DNA from 3 places in the Aeromonas sp. CU5 genome. Region 2 is predicted to be linked to each of the others. Evidence: predicted binding sites of a transcription regulator. Region 2 holds the regulator's gene; each other region holds the start of a gene.
What was found. Region 2 encodes LexA, which represses DNA repair genes until DNA is damaged. Its sites were predicted from a motif close to ANCTGTNTNNNNANACAGNT; they were not measured.
Positions count from the first base shown of each region.

Region 1 (6,357 bases), 620 kb from region 2:
ACCTCCTGCACCACCCGCTGCATGCCCGCGCTGGCAGAGGCGACGTATTGGCTGCTTTCAGTGGTCAGCTGGCGCACTTCGTTGGCATTGCGGGCCGCCATGCTGCAGTTGTCCGAAATGGTGGTGGCCACCTGCACCATCTGTTCACTGTCATGGTGCAGGGACAGCGCATGTTCGGCGGTCTGGCGGCTGCTTTGGCTGATCGCTTCCACCCGGTTGACCGAGGTGTGGACGTGTTCACTGATGTGCTGGTTGTTGTCCATGGTGGAGCTGATCATCGTCTGCAATTTCTCGATGAAGCGATCCACGCTGTTGGCCAGCGAACCTATCTCGTCATCCCGCTGCAGGTTAATGCGGGCGTTGAGATCCCCCTCGCCGGCGGCGATATCCTGCATCCGCTTGTCCACTTGCAGCAGCGGGGTCACCAGCTTGCGGGTCAACCAGAGACCGCAGAGGGTCACCATGATCAGGCTCAGCAGCAGGCCACTCAGCAGCAGGGTGCGGGTCTGGCTGATGATGCCGTTGAGCTGGGCTACCTGATCCTCGACGGTGGCATCGCCGCTCGCTTCGATGGCAACCAGCTGTTGTCGCAGCTCATCCGCACTGGCCTCATAGACGGCTTGCTGGGCCTGATAGCTGCCGAGCGCCTCGATCCACTGTCCCATCAGTTGCTGATGTTGGGCCAACAGGGCGCGATACTGTGTCGCCAGCGTCTTGCCGGCAAACTCCCCGGTGCCCTCGATATCGAACAGTCCGGTGCCGAGCATGCTGTCAATCGCTTCATGGTAGAAATCGGTCGCCTCTTTCAGCTCGGCCTTGATCGCCTCCGTTACCCCCTGTCTGCGCATCTTCTCCAGCGCATAGAGCTGGCGCAAAAAGCCGATGTTGGACTCCATGCCGCCGTCGGCCGCTTCCCAGCGGGTGGAGAGGCCGCCGTTCCAGCTGATGCTCTGATCGGGGGATTGGGTCAGTGCTTCTACCGCGCCATCACCGATCACCTCCAGCTGGGTCGAGAGGCGGGCCATCAGGTCGGCGTTGTGATGCAGCGCCTGATCCACCTCGGTATAGGCGTGATAGAGCGCCAGCAGCTTCTCTTGCTGCTGTTGATAGGCCTGCTTGTGCTGATCCATGGTGGCAAGGGCTGCGCCATCAATGAGCTGCCCCTGGCTGACCCGAGTCAGCGCGTCATCGGTCGCCGCCTTGGCGGCATCGAGTTCGGCGCGATTGAGCGGCGTGCCGTTTTGCATCTTCTGGATGTGGAGTTGCTGATTGCCCAGCTCTATGGAGCCCTCCATGGCGCCGTCGGCGGTCTGCCAGGCAGCCCCCAGTACATAGGAGAGCAGATTGGCCAGCCGCTGGCTGCCATACCAGCCCACGACCCCCATGCCCAGCGTGCAGCTGAGCAAGATGGCAAGACCCAGATTGGAGGTGGTAACAATTTTCATGTGATGGCCTTCCTTGGTATCGACATTGGCACCAGTTTCGGTTCCGAACGGGTTTAGTGTAGCGGTTTATCCCCCAGCCATAACCCGGTGCTGTGTTGGAACATCCCGAGCTCTGGCTGTACGAAATCAAGCATGGTGGCAAATTGGATAAAAAGCCTCTCTGACCACGCGGGTGTCGCAGCCCTATGCTGGATACTTATCCAGTTATTCTTTATGCTATGAGCCAATTTACGAATAGCTGTGTTGGTGAGGAGAGAGCCGTGATTGGTCGCTTGAGAGGCATTGTCATTGAAAAACAGCCCCCCGAGGTTTTGCTGGAAGTGGGCGGGGTAGGCTATGAGGTGCAGATGCCGATGAGCTGTTTCTATGACTTGCCGGAAATCGGCAAAGAGGCGGCTATCCACACCCATTTTGTGGTGCGAGAAGATGCCCAGCTGCTCTATGGTTTCAATCACAAGCAGGAACGGGCGCTGTTTCGCGAGTTGATCAAGACCAATGGGGTCGGTCCCAAGTTGGCGCTGGCCATTCTCTCCGGCATGACTGCCAGCCAGTTCGTCATCTGCGTCGAACGGGAAGAGATAAGCTCGCTGGTCAAGTTACCGGGAGTCGGCAAGAAAACCGCCGAGCGGCTGGTGGTAGAGATGAAGGATCGCCTCAAGGGATGGGTTAGCCACGATCTCTTCTCGCCGGCCATGGTGGCCCTGCCTGCCGGGACATCCGAGTTGCGTGCGCCAGACGCCGCAGATGAGGCGGTCAGCGCACTGATTTCGCTCGGTTACAAACCGCAGCAGGCGAGTCAAATCGTCAGCAAGATCGCCGTCGATGGGATGTCGGTAGAAGAGATCATCCGTGAATCCCTGCGTAGCTTGTGAGGTAGTTGATGATTGAAGCAGACCGCCTCATTTCGGCAAGCGCCGAGCGCGAGGATGAGATTATCGATCGGGCGATCCGTCCCAAGAAGCTGGCTGACTATACCGGTCAGGATACTGTCTGTGCGCAGATGGAGATCTTTATCGAAGCGGCCAGGCAACGGGGCGAGGCACTTGACCACCTGCTGATTTTTGGCCCGCCGGGGCTGGGCAAAACCACCCTTGCCAACATCGTTGCCAACGAAATGGGGGTCAATATCAAGACCACCTCAGGCCCGGTGCTGGAGAAAGCGGGGGATCTGGCGGCGCTGCTCACCAACCTCGAACCGAACGATGTGCTGTTTATCGATGAGATCCACCGTCTCAGTCCGGTGGTGGAGGAAGTGCTCTATCCGGCGATGGAGGATTACCAGCTCGACATCATGATCGGAGAGGGCCCCGCCGCCCGCTCTATCAAGCTGGATCTGCCGCCGTTCACCCTGATCGGCGCCACCACCCGAGCCGGCTCATTGACCAGTCCGCTGCGGGATCGTTTTGGCATCGTCCAGCGGCTGGAGTTCTACAACGTCAAGGACCTGACCGATATCGTCTCGCGCAGTGCCCGTTGTCTGGGACTTGAGATGACTGAGGATGGTGCTATCGAGATCGCGCGTCGCGCCCGCGGCACGCCACGAATTGCTAACCGCCTGTTAAGGCGAGTGCGTGATTTTGCCCAGGTGAAATCCGATGGCCGGATCGATGGCCCCATCGCGGCCCGCGCCATGGACATGCTGGACGTCGATAACGAAGGATTTGACTTCATGGACCGCAAGCTATTGTTGGCTGTGATAGACAAGTTTATGGGCGGCCCGGTAGGCCTTGATAATCTGGCTGCGGCGATCGGAGAGGTGAAAGACACTATCGAAGATGTGCTGGAGCCTTATCTGATCCAGCAGGGGTATCTGCAACGTACACCCAGAGGACGGATAGCGACCACACGAGCTTATGCGCATTTCGGTCTTCAGCGACCAGATGATAAGTAAAAACAGTCGTTTGAATGTGAAACCGCCGTCAGAGGCGGTTTTTTATTATCATTTTTCATCACCAATAAAAAAGCCCACGGCAGATGCGGTGGGCAAAGACAATTCAGGGTGGATGTTCACAGACAGTGAGTGCGTCTGGACACAGACCGGAAAATAAACAGGTGAGCCGTCGCGAGCTCTTAGAGTCGGTTCATTTGATAGAGCTGAACAAAGGAAAGCTTGTAGTAACGGATGGTTTTAGCAACAAACTTTTTCATCTTCGATTCCAATAAACGGGTTCAGATAGATAGTCGAATACGTACCGTGAACCCCGATTAACCGGCCTGTATCCAAGGGTATGCCCTCACTGCGAGGCGCATTGTAGGAGTTAGAATCGACCCGGGCAAACAAGAAAAATTGCAATCTTCAAATTAGTTTATCTAATGTCTCGGTTGGTGGAATTGGTTCGCATGAGTATGCATTCTTTGCAGTTTTAAATTGAGTTTTCGAATCAGATTGCCTGACCCGGATAACATGGAAAAAGGAGCCTTATCCACGCTTTTCAAATTAAACGGGGTGGTGGGATGTTAAATTCTTAAATTGATTTAAATCAATGTTTTACGCTTTGTCATGTTTTGTGATCTGGCTCGCGTCAATAATCGTGAAATAGATTAAAAATGCCTTTCAAAGCCATGTATTGCGGGCCCTTTTACATTGATTTCAATCAAATAAAGGTGATATAAAACCACCGTCATCATGGGCGAGAATCAATTCAAGCTTATTGTTTTGAAAATGTTAAACATTAGTTTCTTTTGTTCTCATGTATTGCCTTGTTGTTAATATTGGTCGTTATTGAAGGGGCTTTGTTGTGGTGTCTCACAACGGGATTTGTTCGATAACCACCAGCGGAAGCTTTGTTCTTAAAACTTAAAATAGCCGTGCCAATAATCGGTGAGGAAACATCATGATTGCTGAGCATGTGGTAGACCTATCGCGGTTTCAATTCGCTGCGACGGCTCTTTATCACTTTTTGTTTGTACCCCTGACGCTGGGAATGGCCTTCCTTCTGGCGATCATGGAATCTGTCTATGTGATGACCAACAACACTATCTACCGGGACATGACCAAGTTCTGGGGTAAGTTGTTTGGTATCAACTTCGCCTTGGGGGTAACCACAGGCCTGGCCATGGAGTTCCAGTTCGGGACGAACTGGGCGTATTACTCCCATTATGTCGGCGATATCTTCGGGGCCCCGTTGGCTATCGAAGGGCTGATGGCCTTCTTCCTGGAGTCCACCTTCGTCGGTATGTTCTTCTTTGGTTGGGATCGTCTGAGCAAGCATCAGCATCTGGCGGCCACCTGGTTGATGGCGCTGGGTACCAACCTCTCCGCCCTCTGGATCCTGGTTGCTAACGGCTGGATGCAAAACCCGGTCGGTGCCGAGTTCAACTTCGAATCCATGCGGATGGAGATGATGAGCTTCGCGGACGTGGTGTTTAACCCGGTGGCGCAGGTCAAGTTCGTCCACACTGTCGCGGCGGGTTACACCTGCGGTGCCATGTTTGTGTTGGGCATCTCCTCCTACTACCTGCTGAAAGGCCGTGATGTGGCGTTTGCCCGTCGCTCCTTCGCCATTGCTGCTGCGTTTGGTATGGCTTCTATCGTGTCAGTGCTGATCCTTGGTGACGAATCCGGTTACGAGACCGGTGAAGTACAGAAGGTGAAACTGGCGGCTATCGAAGCTGAGTGGGAAACTGAACCCGCTCCGGCTGCGTTTACCCTGTTCGGTATTCCGAATCAGGAAGAGATGCGCACCGACTACGCCATCAAGATCCCCTATGCGCTGGGCATTATCGCGACCCGTTCACTGGACGGTCAGGTAACCGGTCTGAAGGATCTGAAGAGCGAGCACGAACTGCGCGTGCGCAACGGTATGACCGCTTACGATCTGCTGACTCAGCTGCAAGCCGGTGACAAGTCTGACGACACCCGCGCCCGCTTTGATGAAGTGAAGCAGGATCTGGGCTACGGTCTGCTGCTCAAGCGCTACACCAGCAATGTGACCGATGCCACTGACGAGCAGATCAAGGCCGCCGTGGATGACTCCATCCCGCAGGTTCTGCCGCTGTTCTTTGCCTTCCGCATCATGGTGGCTACCGGCATGTTGATGCTGGTGCTGATTGGCCTGGCCTTCTGGGACAGTGCGCGCCATCGTATCGGTGAGCGCAAGTGGTTGCTCAAAGGGCTGTTGTGGGGTATCCCGCTGCCGTGGATCGCCATCGAAGCGGGTTGGTTCGTGGCCGAGTATGGCCGTCAACCCTGGACTATCGCGGAAGTGTTGCCGACCTCGCTTTCAGTGTCCAACTTGCCTGCTGCTGAAATCTGGTTCTCTCTGATCGGTATCTGCCTGTTCTATACCGTGCTGTTGGTTATCGAGATGTATCTGATGTTCAAGTATGCCCGTCTCGGCCCAAGCAGCCTGAAGACTGGCAAATATCACTTTGAACAGATCAAGGCATAAGGGGAGTGACCATGTTTGATTATGAAACGCTACGTGTCATCTGGTGGGTTCTGGTCGGCGTATTGCTGATCGGCTTTGCCATCACTGACGGCTTCGACATGGGGGTAGGCACACTGCTCCCGTTTGTCGGCAAAAAAGATGTCGAGCGCCGGGTGATGCTTAACACCATGGGCCCCCATTGGGAGGGCAACCAGGTATGGCTGGTCACCGCCGGTGGTGCCCTGTTTGCTGCTTGGCCAATGGTGTACGCCGCGACATTTTCCGGTTTCTATATCGCGATGATCCTGACTCTGATGGCGCTGTTTTTGCGTCCGGTTGGATTCAAGTATCGTTCTCTGCGTGCAGATGCCAAATGGCGTAGTAACTGGGACTGGGCACTGTTTGCTGGCAGCACGGTTCCCCCCATCGTGTTTGGTGTGGCGTTTGGTAACCTGCTGCAAGGTGTACCGTTCGAGTTCAATCAGTTCATGATGTTGACCTATCACGGCAACTTCTTTGGCCTGCTTAATCCGTTCGGCATT
Region 1 covers NZ_CP023817.1:3,067,596-3,073,952, reverse strand. Annotated here, with positions in the region: gene CK911_RS13625 (methyl-accepting chemotaxis protein) at 1-1,445, opposite strand, end outside; gene ruvA (Holliday junction branch migration protein RuvA) at 1,706-2,317, shown strand; gene ruvB (Holliday junction branch migration DNA helicase RuvB) at 2,326-3,336, shown strand; gene CK911_RS13610 (cytochrome ubiquinol oxidase subunit I) at 4,280-5,836, shown strand; gene cydB (cytochrome d ubiquinol oxidase subunit II) at 5,848-6,357, shown strand, end outside.
Region 1: ruvA (Holliday junction branch migration protein RuvA) is a predicted target of LexA. The motif match lies at 1,632-1,651, and genes of this name have one in related genera.

Region 2 (6,357 bases):
AAGCGAGTGTTCGCCTGCACCACCAAGGGCCGCACCGCGCACTCGGCAGCCCAGTATGCCCTTGGCGATGCCCTGCTGTTTGGCCCGGAGAGTCGCGGCCTGCCCATCGAGATCATCGAGAGCCTGCCATTCGAGCAGCGGCTGCGCATCCCTATGGTGCCCCAGAGCCGCAGCATGAATCTCTCTAACGCGGTGTCGGTATTCGTCTACGAGAGCTGGCGCCAGCTCGGTTACGACGGCGCCATGTAAGCGCCATCGCGGATCAGTGGCGGGCGTCGAGCAGTTGCCCGCTGCGCTCCAACCGCCAGCAGATGACCCCCAGCGACAGACCGCGCCCCACCATCAGTGCCGCCATCGCCGCCCACAAGGCGGCCACGCCCCACGACTGACAGAGCCACCAGATCGGGAAGAAGCCGCCAAATGCGGCCAGCATCATGCTGTTACGCATCTCCCGTGCCCGGGTCGCCCCGATAAACACCCCGTCCAGCAGGAAGCACCAGACCGCCAGCAGCGGCATGGCGATAAGCCAGGGGAGTTGGCGGTTCGCCTCCGCCACTACCGCCGGAATGTCAGTAATCTGACCCACCAGCCAGCCACCCAACAGGGCGAACCCCAAGGTAAATGCGGTCGCAATCAGGGCGGCCCAGCCCAGATTGAGCACGATGACCTCCCGCAGTTTCTGCCGATCCCGCAGACCGATGGCCCGCCCCACCATGGCCTCCACCGCGTAGGCAAAGCCATCGAGCCCGTAGGAGATGAGCATCAGGAAGTTGAGCAACACCGCATTGGCGGCCACCGCCACATCCCCCAGCCGCGCCCCTTGCAGGGTCATAAAGGCGAAGCAGAGCTGCAAACAGAGGGAACGCAGGAAGATATCGCGATTTAGGCCGAGCAGCCGCACCATGGGGGCAAGTTGCCGCCAGCGCTGCCAGCCATCCTGCCACACCGTCGGCGCCAGCTGCCGCAGCTGACGGCGCACCAGCCAGATCCCGGCAGCCAGCGCACAGTAGTCCGCCAGCACCGAGGCCGCCGCCACACCCCGCACCTGCCAGCCGAGCCCCAGCACAAACAGGGCATCGAGCGCCATATTGACCAGATTGGTGAGGATCAGCATCACCATGGGGCTGCGGGCATCCTGCATCCCCAGCAGCCAACCCATGATCACCAGATTGCAGAGCGCCGCCGGCGCGCTCCAGATCCGCACCTCAACATAGTGGCTGGCATAGAGCTGCACCTCTGCCGAGCCGCCACTCAGGGCGATCAGTCGGGGTAACAGGGGAAAGAGCAACAACAGCAGCGCCAAACCGAGGGCAATGGCCAACCCCAGCGCCCGCAGCAGAGTATCGAGCTGGGCGCGGCCGTTGGCAGCGCCGTGGGCCTGCGCCGTCAGCCCGGTAGTCGACATCCGCAGAAAGCCGAGTAGCCAGAAGATGAGATTGATCAGGGTCGCGCCAACCGAGACGCCCCCCAGAAACCAGGCCTGACCGAGGTGACCGATCACCCAGGTGTCCACCAGCCCCAGCAAGGGAGTGGAGATATTGGAGAAGACCATGGGCAGGGCGAGAACAAAGACCGCACGGTGACGAGAGGGATCACGCCACCATGGGGCAACCGGCGGGGTCATTTTCAGTAGCCAGCCAGCTTCATCATGCGGGAAAAATCAGACAACATGGTAGCCATCGGCACCCGGGGCACCTCACCCGGCACCACCTGCGGGCGGAACACCCCCTGCAGCTTGCCCTTGGGATTGATGAGCACGATGGAGGCGGAGTGATCGATCAGGTAATCCTTCTCACCCTGATTGGCGATGGAGTAGATCAGCCCCAGATTGCGCACGAACGGGAACAGCTTGTCGTGGGGGGCGGTGGCCGCCTTGAACTCGGGATTGAAGAAGGCGGTGTAGGTCTTGAGACGGGGAATGTCATCGCGCTGGGGGTCTGCCGAAATAAACACCACCTGACTGTTGGACGCCATCTTCTTCAGCTGGTCATACACGGAGCGCATATCTGCCAGGGTAGTGGGGCAGATATCGGGGCAGAAGGTGTAGCCGATAAACAGAAAGGTCCAGTGCCCCTTCAGGTTGGCAGGGGTGAACGGCTTGTTGTCCGCATCGGTAAAGGCGAAATCATTGATATCCCGCCCCGCAGGATAGTAGTCAGCCTGTTGCGGCTGCTCAGGCTGGGTGGCGTAGAACGCCAGGGTCAGGCAGCCTGTCAGCAGTAGAAAAAGCAGGGGATAGCGGAGCTTTATCATCACAAGAGACCCTTTAAGTTCGAGGTAGATGGCCAGCAGTGACCGGACAAGAGGGGTATTGTACCCCAGCGAGCCAGCAACGTGGGTCAACCTTGTGTCTCGCACAGTCAGGAACCGACCATTTGGCACAATTGATCGCCAGTTCAGACCATAAAAAAACCGGCCCCTCGGGTGCCGGTTAGGTGTGCGTCTGCTTGCCTCTTCTGCTCAGGGGCGAGCGTTGCGTCCCTGCTGCAACATCTTGCCGATGGCCCGCACGCCGATGGGAATGACGGGTGCCAGCAAGCCCTCTTCCCCCTGGCGATCGCCATGGCCCCGCTTGAACAGTAACACCAGACGCACCACCTTCTCCTTCGGGCATCCCAACCAGAGTGTCCAGTGTGAACCCTTGTGGTGTAACCAGAGACCATAAAACCAGGTCATCCGGCTACCTTTGACACAACGGGTGATAGACGATGCCGATGGTACAACTACCACCTCTGAATCCCATGGCGATCTTGATGCCATACCAGTCCTCCTTGACCGACAGGTCATATTGCTGCATCGGCCTGAGCGATCGTCAGGCCCGTCACGACTAGCTGCAACTCTACGAGTGGTCCCCTCTGCCCGACAGGGCTCGGGATCTCCCCACTCCCCCTTCATATCCCGTGAAGGTGTACTTCGCGATTCTCGTTGTTACCGGCCCTCCCATAACGGCTCATTGACGTTGTCCCCATGAGGAGCCGAGCCCCGTCTCGGCGACAGGGCACTGATCTGAGCATATATCTGAAATAGATGATTGGTAACCGGTCGCGCAGGACAAAAATGCCGCCGCCGACGATCTGCTTGATATGACAGGGAAAGTGCGCCAGAAACAGCACGGCCTCCCGAAGGAGGCCGTGTGGCAAACGCAGTTGGAGGGAAGAATTACATCCAGTCGGCGTTGCGGATCACTCCAACCGCCAGCCCCTCGATAGTGAGCTGCTGGCAGGAGAGATCCACCTCGATGGGGGATAGCTCTTCGTTCTCCGGCAACAACCATACCTGACTGCCCTTGCGCTGGAAGCGCTTGACGGTGACATCCTCATCGAGACGGGCGACCACCACCTGACCATTACGCACATCCTGAGTCTTGTGCACCGCCAGCAGGTCACCATCCAGAATGCCGATGTTCTTCATGCTCATTCCCTGTACCCGCAGCAGAAAATCTGCCCGCGGATGGAACAGGGAGGGATCCACCTGATAATGGCTCTCGATATGCTCCTGAGCCAGAATGGGTTCACCGGCGGCCACCTTGCCGATCAGCGGCAGGCCACTCTCTGCCAGTACCTCTTCCTCTTCGAGCAACAGGCGAATGCCGCGGGACGTGCCCGGCATGATCTCGATGACCCCTTTCTTGGCCAGGGCCTTCAGATGTTCTTCGGCCGCATTGGCCGATTTAAAACCAAGCTTCTGGGCAATCTCGGCACGAGTCGGCGGCATACCGGTCTCGCTCATGTTTACCTTGATCAGCTCCAGCACTTCGGCCTGGCGGGGGGTAAGGGGTTTCATAGCATTGGCACCTGTTTTTTTATACAGCACACTGGCAGTATATACAGTGTGCCAGCCAAGGCAAGGCACAGCTGACATTTGTCGCAACCCATCCCGCATTTATCACTGTTTTGATCTCGCTCAGCCGACTCATCGTACCTCTCGGCGACAAGGGGCTACCGATTTGCTATGCTCACGCCGCATTTTTTTGGAGAGCAGACGCACATGTCCATAGGGCAGAAGATATCCAGAGCCATCCTGCAATGGCCGGTCAGTGGCTTGGTCAATCACAAGAGCTTGCCGGAAAATCCCATCACCGAGCTCAATCTGGACCCGGACAGACCCATTGTCTATGCCCTGAAAACCAGTTCGATCACCGACCTGATGACCTTGCAGCAGTGCTGCGAGGATCTCGGTCTGCCCGGCCCCTTCACCCCGCTGGAGCTCAATGGCCAGCTGCTGCCGCGCTACGTCTGTCTGGATCGTCCGCCTCCCCTGTTCGGCAAGCGCAGCAAGCCGCTGCCGTTCTTGCAAGAGTTCCACCAGCTGCTGGATCTGCACAAGCAGGATCCCGAGCTGGATATCCAGGTGGTGCCCGTTACTCTGTTCTGGGGCCGTGCCCCGGGTCGGGAAGGGGAAGAGGCCTCCGGCCTCAACATCATCAGCAGCCTGGCGCCAAACCGGCTGAAGAAGGCGCTGATCGTAATCCTCAAGGGTCGTGAGAATCTGGTGCGCTTCTCGCCGCCGCTCTCTTTGCGCCACATGGCAGACAAACACGGCACCGATGAAGCGATCGCCCACAAGCTGGCGCGCGTGGCCCGCACCCACTTCAGTCGCCAGCAGCTGGCCGCCACCGGACCGAAACTGCCCAACCGCAATCTGCTGTTCAAGCAGCTGCTCGACTCCGGGGTGATCCAGCAAGCCATTGAAGAAGAAGCCCAGCGCGAGAACATTAGCCTCGAGAAGGCGCAAAAGCGCGCCCACGGCTACATGGATGAAATTGCCTCCGATTTCTCCTACCGGCTGATCCGCCTTGGCGAGAGCTTCCTCGGCTGGCTGTGGAACAAGCTCTATCGCGGTTTGTCGGTCAATGGTGCCGAGAAGGTACGCCAGCTGGCGCAGGAAGGGCACGAGATTGTCTATGTCCCCTGCCATCGCAGCCACATGGACTACCTGCTGCTCTCCTACGTCATCTACCACCAGGGGATGGTGCCGCCCCATATCGCGGCAGGCATCAACCTCAACTTCTGGCCAGCAGGCCCGATCTTCCGCCACGGCGGTGCCTTCTTCATTCGCCGCACCTTCAAGGGCAACCCGCTCTACAGCACGGTATTCCGCGAATACCTCAACCTGCTGTTTGCCAAGGGTTACTCGGTGGAGTTCTTCACCGAAGGGGGCCGCTCCCGTACCGGCCGTCTGCTGCCACCCAAGACAGGCATGCTGGCGATGACCCTGCAGGCGATGATGCGCGGGCTGGACAGGCCGGTCACCCTGGTGCCGGTCTATCTGGGCTACGAGCACGTGATGGAGGTGAACACCTACCACAACGAACTCAAGGGCAGCCGCAAGGAGAAGGAGAGCTTCCTGCAGGTGCTCGGGATTCTGCGCAAGCTGCGTAACTACGGCCGTGGCTTCGTCAACTTCGGTGAGCCATTGACCCTCAACAGTTACCTCAGTGAACACGTCCCGGAGTGGAAATCCCATATCGGCGAAGAGGAGCGCCCTGAGTGGATGGCGGGCACAGTCAACAATCTGGCCGAGCTATTGATGACTCGCATCAATGCCGCCGCCGCCGTCAACGGCCTGACCCTGAGTGCGCTGGCACTGCTGGCCGCCGAGCGTCATGCCCTGACCCGCGACGAGCTGCAGGCCCAGCTCAACACCTATCTGGATCTGCTCAAGGCGGTACCCTACAGCTCGCAGAGCACCATTCCGGATGAGGATGCCAAGACCCTGCTGGATCAGGCGATGGAGCTCAACAAGTTCGAGGTGAGCGAGGACAAGCTGGGGCAGATCATCAGTCTGGACCGCTATCAGGCGATCCTGCTGACCTACTACCGCAACAACATCTTGCACCTGTTCGCCATGCCATCCCTGGTGGCAGCGCTGATCGAGCGTTGCGAGGGGATCTCCCACAGCGAGATCGTGGCCCGCTGCATCGACATCTATCCGCTGCTCAAGACAGAACTGTTCCTTCATTATGAGGAAGAAGATCTACCAGCGGTGGTAGACAGCCTGCTCGATGCCCTGCAGGCCCAGCAACTGATTGAGCTGCGCGATGGCGGTTACTGGGTTAATCCGGGCAACCAGATGCGCCTGCTGCTGCTGGCAGAAAGTATTCAGGAGACCCTGCAACGCTACGCCATCGTGCTGACCCGGGTACTGGCCCAACCCCGTATCGAGGCGGAGCAGCTGGAAGCGGACGGCCTGATGATGGCAGAGCGCCTCGGCACCCTGCACGGCATCAACGCTCCCGAGTTCTTCGACCAGAAGCTGTTCAGCACCCTGATCCACACATTGCGCAAAGAGGGCTACCTCTCCCCCGAGTGCAAGCCGGATCTGGGCCGCTTCCAGGCGCTGGCCGACAACATAGTG
Region 2 covers NZ_CP023817.1:3,685,767-3,692,123, forward strand. Annotated here, with positions in the region: gene trmL (tRNA (uridine(34)/cytosine(34)/5-carboxymethylaminomethyluridine(34)-2'-O)-methyltransferase TrmL) at 1-249, shown strand, start outside; gene CK911_RS16540 (MATE family efflux transporter) at 263-1,624, opposite strand; gene CK911_RS16545 (SCO family protein) at 1,627-2,253, opposite strand; gene CK911_RS16550 (hypothetical protein) at 2,461-2,676, opposite strand; gene lexA (transcriptional repressor LexA) at 3,160-3,783, opposite strand; gene plsB (glycerol-3-phosphate 1-O-acyltransferase PlsB) at 3,988-6,357, shown strand, end outside.

Region 3 (6,357 bases), 1.8 Mb from region 2:
CAAGGGGCTGGGCATTCTGGTCTTTATCGCCATCCTCTGGCTGACCGAAGCGCTGCACGTCACCATCACCGCCCTGCTGGTGCCCCTGCTTGCCACCGTGCTCGGGGTGTTTGACATGAGCAAATCCCTCACCGACTTTGCCAACCCGATCCTGTTCCTGTTTTTTGGCGGTTTCGCCCTCGCGGCCGCCCTCTCCAAACAGGGACTGGATACCCTGATGGCAGGCAAAGTGATGCACATGGCCAATGGCCATCTGGGTTGGGGCGTCATCCTGCTCTTTACCATTACTGCCGCCATGTCGATGTGGATCAGCAACACCGCCACCACCGCCATGATGCTGCCACTGGCTATCGGTATGCTGGCTCGCCTCGATAGCAAAAAAGATCGCGCAACCTTCGTATTCGTACTGCTGGGGATCGCCTACAGCGCCAGTATCGGTGGCATCGGCACCCTGGTGGGCAGCCCGCCCAACGCCATCGCTGCCGCCCAGATGGGGATCGGCTTCACCGACTGGATGAAGTTCGGTATTCCGGTGGTGCTGATCCTGATGCCCTGCGGCATTGCCCTGCTCTATCTGGTGACCCGCCCGCAGCTCAACCACCGCGTCGAGATCCAGGATGTCACCATCAGCTGGACCCGCGAGCGCAAAGTCACCCTGGCTATCTTCCTGACCACAGTGGTGCTGTGGATCGGCTCGCAGCCCATCTCTAACGCCTTTGGCGGCATCCCACAACTCGACACCTTGATTGCCATGGGCGCCATCATTGCCATCGTGGTCAGCCGCGTCGCCAGTTGGGACGACGTCAACCAGAACACCGACTGGGGAGTACTGATGCTGTTTGGCGGCGGCTTGACCCTAAGCGCCATACTCAAAGCCACTGGCACCAGCGCCTTTCTGGCTGCACACCTGTCGGCCGTGCTCTCCCATGCCAATATCTTCGTGATCCTGCTGATGCTGGCGGCCTTCGTGGTGTTTTTGACTGAACTGGTCTCCAACACTGCCACCGCTGCCCTGCTGATCCCGCTGTTCGCCGGTGTGGCCGAGGCGCTAGGAGTCTCCCCCATCGTGATGGCGGTATTGATCGCTATCGGTGCCTCCTGCGCTTTTATGTTGCCGGTCGCCACGCCACCCAATGCCATCGTCTTTGCCAGCGGCCATATTCGCCAGAAAGAGATGATGAAAGCCGGTATGGCCCTCAACGTAGTCTTTACCGTGTTGCTCGCACTGCTGGCCTATTTTGTCGGTGATATCCTCTGATCACCTGTTACGCCAAAACAAAAAGCCCTCGCAGTGCGAGGGCTTTTTCATATCCAGTGGTTAATCAACCCGCAACATTGCAACTCTTCAGGTTCCAAATCCGATCCACATAGTCCTGAATGGATCGGTCGGAGTTGAACTTGCCCATGGTGGCCGAGTTGATGATTGCCTTCTTGGCCCACAGCGCAGGATCCCGATACCAGGTATCGATCAGCTTGTGTGCCTCTGAGTAGGACTGGAAGTCCGCCAAGGCCAGGTAAGGGTCTCCCCCTTCCAGCAAGGAGCGCTTGATGGAGGCCAACTCACCCGGACGACCAGGTGTGAAGTAGTCGGTATCAAACCAGTCCAGCACGGCTTTGAGCTCTGAGTTGGCATAGTAGAAGTCGTACGGGTTGTAACCGCGCGCTTTCAACGACTTCACCTCGTCGACCGTCAGACCAAAAATGGCACAGTTTTCGGCACCCGCCTCTTCAGCGATCTCGATGTTAGCGCCGTCCAGCGTACCTATGGTGATCGCACCGTTGAGCGCCATCTTCATGTTGCCGGTGCCAGAAGCCTCATAACCTGCAGTGGAGATCTGCTCGGAGACATCGGCCGCCGGGATCAGTTTCTCCGCAAGGCTGACGCGGTAGTTCGGCATGAACACCACTTTCAGCTTGCCCTGGATACGGGTGTCGTTATTGACCCGATCCGCCAACTTATTGATGGCATAGATGATGTCTTTGGCCAGTTTGTAACCGGGGGCGGCCTTGGATCCGAAAATGAACACCCGCGGATGCATGTCATAGTCCGGGTTGGCCAGCAGGCGACGATACAGCGCCATGATGTGGATAAGGTTCAGCTGCTGGCGCTTGTATTCGTGCAGACGCTTGATCTGGATGTCAAAGATCGCCTCGGCGCTGACATCAATGCCTGTCTCTGCCTTGATAACCTTGACCAGTTTCTCCTTGTTATGACGCTTGATGGTCATAAACTGCTGCTGAAACGCCTTGTCATCTGCAAACTTCGCCACCCCACGCAGTTTGTCCAGTTGCAGCGGCCACTCTTTGCCAACCACTTCGGTATACAGCCCGGCCAGCTCAGGGTTACAAGCCAACAGCCAGCGACGCGGTGTCACCCCGTTGGTGACATTGCACAGCTTCTGAGGCCACAGCTCGGCATACTCGGGGAAGAGGTCCTCTTTCACCAGTTTGGAGTGGATCTCGGCTACGCCGTTCACTTTGGAAGAGCCGACCACACAGAGATTGCCCATCCGTACCTTGCGCACACTCCCCTCTTCGATGATGGAGAGCTTGGCCTTGATGACATCATTGCCTGGCCACTTGGGCTCGACCTGCTCGCTCAGGAAACGGGCGTTAATCTCGTAAATCACTTCCAGATGACGGGGCAACACCTTCTCAAACAAACTGACTGACCACTTCTCCAGCGCTTCAGGCAGCAAAGTGTGGTTGGTGTAGGAGAACACCTGATAGCAGATGGCCCAAGCGGCCTCCCAGTTCAGATCTTCCTCGTCCACCAGTACCCGCATCAGTTCGGGGATAGCCACCGCCGGATGAGTATCGTTGAGCTGAATGGCAATTTGCGCGGCAAAGTTGCTGAAATCAGCGCCATGCACCCGCTTGTAGCGGCGCATGATGTCCTTGATGGAGCAGGCGCAGAAGAAGTACTGCTGGATCAAGCGCAGCTCTTTGCCCGCATCGGTATCATCGTTCGGATAGAGCACCTTGGAGATAGTCTCTGCCTGGGCTTTTTCAGCCTGAGAGTCGATGTAACCACCGGCGTTGAATACGTCCCAGTCGAAAAACTCGGATGCGCGGGATTCCCACAGGCGCAAAATGTTGACCGTGTTACCGCCAAATCCGACGACAGGGATATCCCAAGGCACCCCTTTGATCTTGCGACCGGCATGCCATACTTTTTTCAGGCCACCCTTGTCACCGAATACAGTCTCCACATAGCCGTAGAGCGGGATCTCTTGAACGGATTCCGGTCGGCAAATTTCCCAAGGGTTACCGTATTCACGCCAGGAGTCCGGACGCTCGATCTGACGGCCATCCTGGATCTCCTGACGAAACAGACCATGTTCGTAATGGAGTCCATAGCCGACCGCCGGATAGTTAAGGGTTGCCAGCGAATCGATAAAGCAGGCAGCCAGACGACCCAGGCCGCCGTTGCCGAGGGCCATGTCGGGCTCTTGCTCGCAAAGGTCGGTCAGCTCCAGACCGAGCTCACCCAGCGCCTCTTCACAAGCCTTGTACAGGGAGAGGTTGTGCAGGTTGTTGGAGGTCAATCGTCCCATCAGGAATTCAGCAGAGAGATAGTGAATGGCACGAGTATCTTTCTTGAAGTGAGTCTGCTGAGTGCGGGTCAGGCGCTCGTACACCTGTTCATTGACGGCCGCAGCAGTGGCTTTCCACCACGCTTCGGGGGAGGCTTTCTGTTCGCTTGTTCCCAAGGTAGAACGCAGGTGACGCACGATACTCGCCTTGAGCTGATCTTTATCCAGTTGGAGATCCTGGTCTGTCTTCTTCTTGGTAGCCATAAACCATATTCCTTCGTTACAAATAAAATTGTTATCCCGCTTGCGGGACCGGCGCTGTTGTTATCTCAAAATATGTACCGGCGTGAGAATACTAACTAAAGCGGCAGAATTAAAAGTTAACGCAAGTCACACTTTAACCGATAAAAACAGCCTGAAAAGCTTGAAAACCCTTTCCTTTAACTGATTGTGGAAAAACAAACATAACCTTAATTATCAATAGCTTATAAAGTAAATGAAAATATTATGGCATGAATAGGTTTTCAGAGATTGCCAAGCCTTGAAAATCCCTGAAAATAGACATCAAGATGGCGCATTGAAACCGATTTCAATGCGCCTTAAAAATTACCGTATAAATATGAAGCAATCATTGCACCCTCAGAGATGTGCCTTGAACTGATTGCTCAATGGATCGTAATGGTACCCAATCTGATCCAGACGTCCTGCCAATTGGGCTTCACTCATATCGTAATAGGCCAGCAGCTCCTCCAGCCCATCACACTCCAGTCTCAGTTTTTCATTAATGATACCCAGCAAGATGTTGGCATCCAGACGCTGCAAGGTACTTATATCCATAGCGGCACCTCCCTTTAAATGGCCTGTATAACCATGGGCGGTGCAGCGCCATTTGTCCATAGAGCAAAAAACACACGGCGTGGTTTTTATAAAAAACCTTTAAAAACAACATCGTGAGTAAAACCCGTGCCAACCCCATCACAGATTTCAGCAAAAACACCTTGTCACTACCGCAGGATAGAACTACTGTATACACATACAGCTTGGACATTCATACAGGAATTGAACTATGAACCAGCCTCTGCACTCACTGCCGTTTGCGATGAACCGTGCCATGAGTAACCCATGGCCAACCAGAACCGCTTGCAAAGCGGAATCTGCTCACTATGGCGTGACGATCAAGTCTGATGATCAGTTTCTGACTGAATTGGCCAAGCTAGGCAACACTCACGCCGGCTGGATCTTGCTGATAGCACCACCGGGGCGCCCCACCGCTGTGCGGCTGCAAGAGCAAGGCATAGATCCCAAAAGGGTACTGGTAGTACACAGCCCTAAAATCAAGAACTGGCAACAGACTCTGGAGCGCTGTCTGGGCAACGGCCACTGTGCCGCCGTGTTTACCTGGCTCCCCGAGCAGATCGAGCTGGATCACGCCAAGCTGCAACGTCTGGGACAACAATCTGGTGTGCTGACTCGTTTCTTTGGCACACAACGAAGCAGCCCAATCACACCCCTACTTGCCTATGCAGAGCAGGACATCTATCTCAATCATTAAGGCACGGTCACCCCATAGACACATCAAGATGATCCGCCGCAATTTGACACCATGGCAGCTATTTTGCCGTCATTATGACCCTCTTCTTGAAATTGTGAGTCACACAGGGTATAACCACGCGCTTTATCAGGTGAATTAAGTGAGCGGCATCATGCAAGCCCCCTTTTGGCAGACCAAGAGTCTGCAGCAGATGACTGAGTCCGAATGGGAATCCCTCTGCGACGGTTGTGGCAAATGCTGCCTCAACAAGCTTATCGATGAAGATACCGACGAGCTGGTGTTCACCAATGTCGCCTGTAACCTGCTCAACACCAAGACCTGTCAGTGCTCTGACTATACCAATCGTTTCAAAAAAGAGCCTGATTGCCTGCAGATCACCCATGACAAGATTGCCGAATATGACTGGCTGCCCTCTAGTTGCGCCTATCGTTTGCTAGCAGAAGGTGACACCCTGCCACAGTGGCATCCTCTGCTGACGGGCAGTCGCTCCGCGATGCATCAGGCAGGTCAATCTGTACGTGGCAAGGTCATTCACGAGGAGCAGGCAGGTGAATGGATTGATCACATCATCACCTGGGCCAGCTGACACGCTCCCCCCTATTTTCATTGAGACAAGGGCTGCACATTGTGCAGCCCTTGTTGTTTCTGCAGACATGGTTTTCCGCTTCATTGAGAAGAACCCAACGCATATCTGGCAGGATCACCGTAGCCCCCTCCTTACAACACACCGGTACATTGGTAGAAGATAGCGGCAGAGAGGCAGAGGCAGAGGCAGAGGCAGAGGCAGAGGCAGAGGCAGAGGCAGAGGCAGAGGCAGAGGCAGAGGCAGAGGCAGAGGCAGAGGCAGAGGCAGAGGCAGAGGCAGAGGCAGAAAATGATCACAGAGCCGCAAGCTTATGGGTTTTGCTTTACACCCGTGATGGCGTCTCTGTTAACCCGTAAGCCTGATAAGCCAGTTCGCCGGGTCATACGCGCCACTGGCGCAGTGACAGGCAAAGCAGCCTCCCTGGGTGGCGATAGCGCGCGAATCAAGCGTGATCGCGTTACAGGTAATGCCAAGGTCAATCCTGGTGAACCGCTATGCCATAACCCTGTTCAAATACCCCATAACAACGTTTGTGATTGCGATGATGCTTGATCCTGGAAGTCTATTCCCCCTTGAATCGCACACATAAAAAAACCGGCGCCTTGGCGCCGGTTTTTACTCACTACGTCTCGATTACAGAGAAGCGGTGAAGGTACGGGTGATGACGTCTTGCTGTTGCTCTT
Region 3 covers NZ_CP023817.1:1,913,434-1,919,790, forward strand. Annotated here, with positions in the region: gene CK911_RS08315 (DASS family sodium-coupled anion symporter) at 1-1,258, shown strand, start outside; gene CK911_RS08320 (glycogen/starch/alpha-glucan phosphorylase) at 1,323-3,800, opposite strand; gene CK911_RS08325 (DUF4250 domain-containing protein) at 4,176-4,373, opposite strand; gene CK911_RS08330 (cell division inhibitor) at 4,603-5,088, shown strand; gene CK911_RS08335 (YcgN family cysteine cluster protein) at 5,240-5,674, shown strand; gene CK911_RS21175 (hypothetical protein) at 5,806-5,970, opposite strand; gene pflB (formate C-acetyltransferase) at 6,308-6,357, opposite strand, start outside.
Region 3: CK911_RS08325 (DUF4250 domain-containing protein) is a predicted target of LexA. The motif match lies at 4,558-4,577, and genes of this name have one in related genera.